Regions from separate parts of the Acidovorax sp. PRC11 genome, predicted to be linked through region 2. Evidence: riboswitches for the same ligand, from Rfam matches in the RefSeq annotation. Region 2 holds a riboswitch; the other holds the start of a gene.

The links. Region 2 has a riboswitch for manganese ahead of Q9R47_RS02840 (TMEM165/GDT1 family protein). Riboswitches for the same ligand answer to the same signal wherever they lie in the genome.
Region 1: another riboswitch for manganese. It lies ahead of mntP (manganese efflux pump MntP); the one in region 2 lies ahead of Q9R47_RS02840 (TMEM165/GDT1 family protein).

Annotation. Positions count from the first base shown of each region.
Region 1 is NZ_JAUZUQ010000011.1:140,306-144,707, forward strand. It holds gene ahpF (alkyl hydroperoxide reductase subunit F) at 1-545, shown strand, start outside; gene Q9R47_RS14460 (hypothetical protein) at 732-1,091, shown strand; gene Q9R47_RS14465 (restriction endonuclease) at 1,181-2,137, opposite strand; yybP-ykoY riboswitch at 2,397-2,565, shown strand; gene mntP (manganese efflux pump MntP) at 2,580-3,149, shown strand; gene Q9R47_RS14475 (pyruvate, water dikinase regulatory protein) at 3,159-3,980, opposite strand; gene ppsA (phosphoenolpyruvate synthase) at 4,252-4,402, shown strand, end outside.
Region 2 is NZ_JAUZUQ010000002.1:161,737-166,138, reverse strand. It holds gene metW (methionine biosynthesis protein MetW) at 55-639, opposite strand; gene Q9R47_RS02845 (homoserine O-acetyltransferase) at 636-1,835, opposite strand; gene Q9R47_RS02840 (TMEM165/GDT1 family protein) at 1,959-2,537, opposite strand; yybP-ykoY riboswitch at 2,631-2,741, opposite strand; gene Q9R47_RS02835 (RNA-binding protein) at 2,978-3,364, shown strand; gene Q9R47_RS02830 (RNA-binding protein) at 3,628-4,188, shown strand; gene Q9R47_RS02825 (SDR family oxidoreductase) at 4,294-4,402, opposite strand, start outside.

The DNA of each region.
Region 1 (4,402 bases), on a different contig from region 2:
TCACCTACTGCCCGCACTGCGACGGCCCGCTCTTCAAGGGCAAGCGCGTGGCGGTGATCGGCGGCGGCAACTCTGGCGTCGAAGCCGCGATCGACCTGGCCGGCGTGGTGGCCCACGTCACCGTGCTGGAGTTCGCGGGCGAGCTGAAGGCCGATGCCGTGCTGCAGCGCAAGCTGCGCAGCCTGCCGAACGTGGACGTGATCCTCAACGCCCAGACCACCGAGGTGAAGGGCGACGGCAACCGCGTGACCGGCCTGAGCTACCAGGACCGCACCACCGAAGAGCACCACGTGCTGGCCGTGGAGGGCATCTTCGTGCAGATCGGCCTGCTGCCCAACACCGACTGGCTGCGCGGAACGGTGGAGCTGTCGCGCTTCGGCGAAATCGTGGTCGATTCGCATGGCCGCACCAGCGTGCCGGGCGTGTTCGCGGCCGGTGACTGCACCACGGTGCCGTACAAGCAGATCATCATCGCGGCCGGCGACGGCGCGAAGGCGGCCCTGGGTGCGTTCGACCACCTGATCCGCACCACGGCCCCGGCCTGATGGCGCCCTGCGCCACGGAAGGACAAGGGAGCGGCGATGCCGCTCCCTTTTTCGTTGGCCCGCGGTGGTGGTCCTGGCCGGCATCCCTGCCGGTGGAAAGGGTTCGCGGCGGCATTTTGTGATTGATATTCATTCTCATATACTGCCCGCAGCCAGCCACACCAACGCACCCAGGAGTTTCCCTGCATGTCCGACGCTTCCCGTCCATCCGCCAACCCGCTGCTGCACCCCTCCGAGGCCGAGCCGGGCCTGCCCTGTGCCGAAGCGCTGCTGGCCGGCACGCTGGCGCTCATGACCGGCTATGCGCACACCGAGCGCACGGGCGATCGCGAAGCCATGGGCCGCAAGATTGCCGCCCACCTGGAGAGCCTCGCGCGCATGGAGGGCCTGTCGCCGCATTTCCGCACCATGGCGGGCAACCTGAACAACCGCTGGTCCCGGCGGCTGGGCCTGGCGGCGGGGGAGGGGGCTGCGGTGCCGGCCGGCCCGAGTGCGGCGGAGCTGCAGCGGCGGCTGTGGCACACGGCGCCGGAAGCGCTGCAGTGAGCGCCTGGGCCGTCTGAAGCTTCGGCGGCAAGGCGTCCGGGGCCCTGCGGTTGGCAAGCGGTGCTGTTATTGTGACCCCACCCGGAAAATCACATCGGCTTGGTACCCCGGCACCGCGGGTACGCCGAACATCCCCAGAACGCATGCCCTGCCGAGGCCCCGCGCTTGGCGACCCGGCGCACCATCGGCTGTGCGCAGGCCGGGCATGACGGCGCCGTCGCGGGATCTGGTGCAGATACGGGTGCAGGGGACTGAGCAGGAGCGGGAGTGGAAGCCGGCGCAGGGGGCGGTGCGTCCATGGTCGGCTCCCTGGGGGCCCGCGGAGCGTGCGCCGCTGCCGGCTGTGAAGGCGAATGCGGATGCGAACGCGCCGGCGATCGCCCCTGCCGTATCCACTGCAGCAATGCCTCGCCGTCGATGAGCCGGATGTTCCGCCCGCTGGCGAAGTCCGTGGCCTCCTGCGTGAAGCGGCCCGAGGTGACGACGAAGCCGCCCGCGGCGCCCCGCGCGGCCATCACCCCGTAGAGCTCGCGCACCACGGTCACGCCGACCTTGAAGGCCTTCCACTGCTTGCACTGCACGAGGAACCGGTCGCCGCCCTTGCCGAGCACGAGGTCGACGCCGCCGTCCGCGCCACCGCCGCCCGTCTCTTCCACGAGGTACCCCTGCCTTCGGAAGCTTTCGCCCACGAGCACTTCGAACGCCTGCCACGTCATCCCATGCAGGGCGTCGGCGGCTGGGTTGCGGGCTGCGGTGTCGATCAGCCGGCGGCGCTCGCGGCGGCGCAGGGCGGAAGCGAGGGCCCCCATCGCACACACGAACGGCAGCAGGAACTGGCCGCCATAGGCCAGCCCGCGCCAAATGCTGCTGGTGGCCATGCCGGCGATGTCCTGCGGCGAGCTCGCCACCGGCAACGGCGCATTCGCCCAGCGGTGCAGCACCAGATAGCTCACGATGGCCAGCAGCACGCCCGCCCACCAGGGCAGCAGCGCCACCAGTTCCATCAGGTCATCGATGGCGGATGTTTTTCCTCGTCTTCGGGCCATGTCGGCACTCCCTCTCTGTTTGTTTTGAACGCGCATTCTGCACGCCCCTGGCTGCCTAACGTCTTCTGCAAGAATCCCGTGGCAGCCCTGCCGGCTGGCGTGTCCATGCAAGAATCCAGCGTTCGCTTCTACGGCAGCGAGGTGGCGATGGGGCTGGGCGCAACGTACCGGCCAGGAATGCGACCCGTTTCCAGTAGGCTTCCTGCCGTCGGGGCCATGGGCGTGCGTTCGCCCAGCCTCTTCTAGAATCGCGGCTCCCTTGGGGAGTAGCCTGCCTTCACCGCTGAAGGCGCCTGCGTCAACACACTCGGCATCCCGCATGCCGTGGCGCCGGCATCCGTTGATCGGTTGGCGAGACCATCGGCACTCCATCGCGGCGCAGGCCGGGCAGCGATGGCGTGCCGTTGCGCTCGTGCCCGGCCGATCACAAGTTGTCTTCCCCATGAATCTCGCTGCCATTTCGGTGCTGGCCTTCGCCATGTCGACCGACGCCTTCGCCGCCGCCGTCGGCAAGGGCACCGCCCTCCTCAAACCCCGCTGGTCCGAAGCGCTGCGCACCGGCGCCATCTTCGGCGTGATCGAAGCGCTCACGCCCGTCGCCGGATGGGCGCTGGGCTCGATGGCGTCGGATTACGTCAAGGCCTGGGACCACTGGATCGCGTTCGTGCTCCTGGTGTGCCTGGGCGGCCACATGCTGATCGCGTCGATGAAAAGCCCCGGGGAGATGGAGGCCGAGAAGCCGAGCCGGCACGGATTCTGGCTCCTGGCGGTGACCGGTTTCGCCACCAGCATCGACGCGATGGCGGTCGGCGTGGGCCTCGCCTTCCTCGACGTGAACATCGCCGTGGTGGCCGTGGCCATCGGCCTGGCGACCTTCACCATGGTCACGCTGGGCGTCATGGTCGGCCGCCTGCTGGGAGCCGTCGTGGGCCGCTGGGCCGAGGGCCTGGGCGGCGTCCTGCTCATCGGGATCGGGTCGCTGATCCTCTTCGAGCACCTCACGGTGGCCTGAGCGGGCGAATCAGTACACCAGCCGTTCCGGCCGCACTTCCTGCAGGATCGTCGTCGCGATCTCCTCGATGCTCTTGGTGGTGGTGGAGAGCCAGCGGATGCCCGAGCGCCGCATCATCGCCTCCGCCTCGGCCACCTCGTGGCGGCAGTTCATGAGGTCGGCGTACTTCGAGCCCGGCCGGCGCTCGTTGCGGATCTGCGAGAGCCGCTCGGGCAGGATGGTGAGCCCGAAGATCTTCTTGCGGTGCGGCTCCAGCGCGGGCGGCAGCTGCTTGCGGTCGAAGTCTTCCGGTATGAGCGGGTAGTTGGCCACCTTCAGGCCGCACTGCATCGCCAGGTAGAGGCTGGTCGGGGTCTTGCCGCTGCGCGACACGCCCACCAGGATCACGTCGGCGCCGTCCAGGTCGCGGTGGCTCTGGCCGTCGTCGTGGTCCAGGCTGAAGTTGATCGCCTCGATGCGGTCGGTGTATTCCTTGCTCAGGCTCACGTCCGCGAAGCGGCCCACGCGGTGCAGCGACTTGATGCCCAGCTCGCCCTCCAGCGGGCGGATGAAGGTGCCGAACATGTCCAGCAGCATGCCCTTGCAGTTCTCCTGGATGATGCGCAGCACGCTCATGTTGACCAGCGTGGTGAAGACGACGGGCTTCTTGCCCTCCAGCTCGGCCGTGTGGTTGATGCGGCGCACGGCCTGGTGGGCCTTGTCCTCGGTGTCGATGAAGGGCAGGCGCACGTGGCGCGGCTTGATGTCGAACTGCGCCAGGATGGCGTTGCCGAAGGTTTCCGCCGTGATGCCGGTGCCGTCGGAGATGAAGAATACGGTGCGCGTGTGCATGGGTGGGTCGGGGCTTTCCGGGGTGGATCGATTCGCTCGGGGGTGGCTGGACCGGGACGCCGGTGATGTCCCACAAGCGCCTCGCGGCCGGCCGCCCTACAATCGCGCCCATTATTCCCATTTCCACCATGCACGCGCCCGGCCTACAACCAGAACAGCCAAGCCACAGCGCGCCGTGCATGCGTGACGACGGCGCCCCCGCCAGCCCGCCCCCGCGCGCGGGCGGCCTTGTGCGGCGCGCAGACCCGGTTTCAACTTCTGGAGCTTTCCCATGTCTGCACTGTTCGAATCGACCGCCCTGGTCGTTCCGTTTGAGAACCTGAGAATGACCGACGTCGAGTCGGTGGGTGGCAAGAACGCCTCCCTCGGCGAGATGATCTCCCAGCTGCCCGACGGCGTGCGCGTGCCCACCGGCTTCGCGA
Region 2 (4,402 bases):
CACCGCCCCGGGCAACCCGCTGCGCGAATTCCGGCGTGCAGCGCGCCGCGGGCGTCAGTCGTGCTCGAAATGGAACACGGCCGTGCCGGCCAGCGCGTTCGGCAGGAAGCGCACCTCCCGCCCGCGCTGCAGGCCGAACGCGTCGAGCACGCGCAGGCGGTTCTTGTGCGCCAGCACCTCGAAATCCTTGAACGTTCCGACGCGGATGTTCGGCGTGTCGTACCACTGGTAGGGCAGCCGGCGCGTGACGGGCATGCGCCCGCGCAGCACCGACAGCCGGTTCGGCCAGTGCGCGAAGTTCGGGAACGCGACGATGCCCGCCCGCCCGACGCGCGCCGTCTCGCGCAGCATCACCTCGGCGTTGCGCAGGTGCTGCAGCGTGTCGATCTGCAGCACCACGTCGAACGAGTTGTCGCCGAACATCGCGAGGCCTTCGTCGAGGTTCAGCTGCACCACGTTCACGCCGCGGCGCACGCAGGCGAGCACGTTGTCGTCGGCGATCTCCACGCCGTAGCCGCTGCAGCCGCGCTCGCGCTGCAGCATGTCGAGCAGCGCGCCGTCGCCGCAGCCCAGGTCGAGCACGCGCGCGCCGTGGGGCACGAGCCGCGCGATCGCGTGCATGGTGGATGGATCGCTCATGCTGCGGACTCCCTGGCAATGCCGTCGAAATAGGAACGCATCAGGTTCATGTAGCGCGCATCGTCCAGCAGGAAGGCGTCGTGGCCGTGCGGCGCGTCGATTTCCGCGTAGCTCACGTCCCGCCGGTTCTCCAGCAGCGCCTTGACGATCTCCCGGCTGCGCGCGGGCGAGAAGCGCCAGTCGGTGGTGAAGCTCACCAGCAGAAAGCGCGCGTGGGCGCGGGCCAGCGCCCGCGTGAGGTTGCCGCCGAACGCGAGCGCCGGATCGAAGTAGTCCAGGGCCCGGGTGATGAGCAGGTAGGTGTTGGCGTCGAAGTAATCGCTGAACTTGTCGCCCTGGTAGCGCAGGTAGCTCTCGATCTGGAACTCGATGTCCTGCGTGCTGTAGAGGTAAGACCCCGCGCCCGGCACCGGCGCGTCGCCGTCCGCCAGGGGGGCCGTGGCGCCAGGGACCGCGCGATCGAGCACCCGGCTCCGGAGCTGCCGGCCGAACTTCTCGTTCATTACGTCGTCCGACAGGTAGGTGATGTGGCCGATCATGCGGGCGATGCGCAGGCCGCGCTTCGGAATGGTGCCGTGGCGGTAGAAGTGCCCGCCGTGGAAGTCCGGGTCGGTGACGATCGCGCGGCGCGCCACCTCGTTGAACGCGATGTTCTCGGCGGTGAGGTTGGGCGCGCTCGCCACCACCACGGCATGGCGCATGCGGTCGGGGTACTGCAGCGTCCACGACAGCGCCTGCATGCCGCCCAGGCTGCCGCCCAGCACCGCGGCGAGCTGCTGCACGCCCAGGCGGTCCAGCAGCCGCGCCTGGGCGTTCACCCAATCCTCCACCGTCACCACGGGGAAATCGGCGCCGTACACCTCGCCGGTGTCCGGGTGCGTGTGCATCGGCCCGGTGGAGCCGAAGCACGAACCCAGGTTGTTGATGCCGATCACGAAGAAGCGGTCGGTGTCCACCGGCTTGCCCGGGCCGATCATGTTGTCCCACCAGCCCTCGCTGCGGGCCTGCCCCTCGTAGACCCCGGCCACGTGGTGCGACGCGTTGAGCGCATGGCACACCAGCACCGCGTTGGAGCGGTCGGCGTTCAGCGTGCCGTAGGTTTCGTAGGCGAGCGTGTAGTCGCGGATCGACGCGCCTCCCTGCAGGGGCAGCGGCTCCGCGAAATGCATGGATTGCGGTGTGGCGATGAACGACATGGATGAAAAAAACCCGGCATCGCTAAAAACGAGGCCGGGTCGTCGCACTGCACCAACGGTCGGGTCTTTAGCTGGATTTATAAAGCGCCCGCAAGCGGTGGCAAATCGGCGCGTGTGCGGCAATTATGCCAAAGGACCGGCGGCCGGTGCGAACAGCGCGGCGAGCCCGAGCACCAGGAAGATGACGGCCGACACCACGTGCACCGCGCGGATCGGCACGCGCCGCGTGATGCGTTCGCCCAGCCAGACCACGGGCGCGTTGGCGAGCATCATGCCGAGCGTGGTGCCCGCCACCACCCAGAAGTACGCGCTGTACTGCGCGGCCAGCATCACCGTGGCGATCTGGGTCTTGTCGCCCATCTCGGCGAGGAAGAACGCCACCAGCGTGGTGCCGAACACGCCGAAGCGCGGGGTGCCGCCGGTTTCGTCGTCGTCGAGCTTGTCGGGGATCAGCATCCACACGGCCATCGCGATGAACGACAGGCCGAGGATCCAGCGCAGCATCTGCGGCCCGATGACGGTGGTGACCCAGGCGCCCACGGCACCGGCGAGCGCATGGTTGGCGGTGGTGGCCGCGAGGATGCCCAGCACGATGGGCCAGGGCTTGCGGAAGCGGGCCGCGAGCACGAGCGAGAGGAGCTGGGTCTTGTCGCCCATTTCCGCGAGCGCGACGATGGACGTGGATACGAGGAAGGCTTCCATGGGGTGGGGGTTTATCCGGCCGGATAAAGCGGACAGCATCGACTGCGCCCCGACTCCGGCCTGTGGATCGGTGCGCAGCCAATGGTCTCGCCCAGTTCGGTCGAACCGCATGCGCCATGGGCCGCGCAGGCCCAAGTTTGTTGACGCATGCCCCCGTGCGCGCGGTGCGCCGGGCGGGCTACTCCCCAGAGACTGCCGCGATTGTAGTGCGCGGGAGCGGGCCCGGACGCCGGAAAGTGCGGGTAAATACCCACAATGAACGTTGCAGGCACGCCAATTTCCTTGCGCCGATCCGGATCACATGGTTGATAATGGTCTTGCTTTTCTGCTTGCAGGAATGCAGTTGCGGTGATTGTCGGTTTCGCGTCTCTGAGATCGTCACAGGTTTGCTGGTTGCGTCGGGCTCCATCGCGTTTTCATGTTTTTTTTAGGAGTCCTTCATGGGCAACAAACTCTACGTGGGCAACCTGCCCTATTCCTTCCGCGATGAAGACCTGCAACAGACGTTCAGCCAGTACGGTTCCGTCTCCAGCGCCAAGGTCATGATGGAACGTGACACCGGCCGTTCGAAGGGCTTCGGCTTCGTCGAAATGGGCAGCGATGCCGAGGCGCAAGCCGCCATCCAGGGCGCGCACGGCCAGAACTTCGGCGGCCGCGACCTGGTCGTGAACGAAGCCCGTCCGATGGAAGCCCGCCCCCCCCGCAGCGGTGGTTTCGGTGGCGGCAATGGTGGCGGCGGCTACGGCGGCGGTGGCCGCAGCGGTGGCGGCGGCGGCTACGGTGGTGGCAATGGCGGCGGCGGCTACGGCGGCGGCCGCGGCTACTGATCGGCCGGCGACCACCTGGTTGCCAAAAGATACAAAAAAGGGTCCCTCGGGACCCTTTTTTTATTCATGCGAGCTACAAACGGACGCTTGGGAACGCTTGATCTCCCCCCCCACTTATGGCCCATAATGCTTCGGCGAAAAATCTTTTTTTCGCGTTGCATTGCGGGGATCCGTCAGTTTCGCGCGCAGGGGCTCTTTGCGACCGTCCGGCTGCGTTTTCGGGACTCCATCGCTTTTTCCATGTGTTTTTGAGGAGTCCCGTGATGGGCAACAAACTGTACGTCGGCAACCTGCCGTACTCCGTGCGCGACAGCGATCTGGAGCAGGCTTTCTCCCAGTTCGGCGCCGTGACCAGCGCAAAGGTGATGATGGAGCGCGACACCGGCCGCTCGAAGGGCTTCGGCTTCGTCGAGATGGCCAGTGACCCGGAGGCGCAGGCCGCCATCGAAGGCATGAACGGCCAGTCCCTGGGTGGCCGCAGCATCGTCGTGAACGAAGCCCGTCCGATGGAAGCGCGTCCGCCCCGCAGCGGTGGCGGCTTCGGCGGCGGTGGTGGTGGTGGCGGCGGCTACGGCGGCGGTGGCCGCAGCGGTGGCGGTGGCTACGGTGGCGGCGGTGGTGGTGGTTACGGCGGTGGCCGTGGCGACGGCGGCGGCGGCGGCGGCTACGGTGGTGGCCGTGACGGTGGCGGCGGCGGCGGTGGATACGGCGGCCGCGGCGACGGCGGCTTCCGCAGCCCCTACGGCTCCGGCGCCCGCAATGGCGGCGGCGGTGGTGGCCGCGGCGGCTACGGCAACGGTGGTGGCGGCAACGGCGGCTACTGATCGGCCGCACGGCGACCGCGGAACCGGCAGAGCGACATCTGCCGGGTTCCCAGCAAAGGCTCCCAACGGGGGCCTTTTCTTTTTCTTCTCTTGTCGCTCCCTGCTTCACCCGCGCCCGGCCCCGCCCTCCGCGGCGCCGCGCCGGTGCTTGCGCGGACGCCCGGCCAGCAGGCGGTCGAACCAGGCGTTGGGCAGTGCGCGCAGCAGCTTGGCC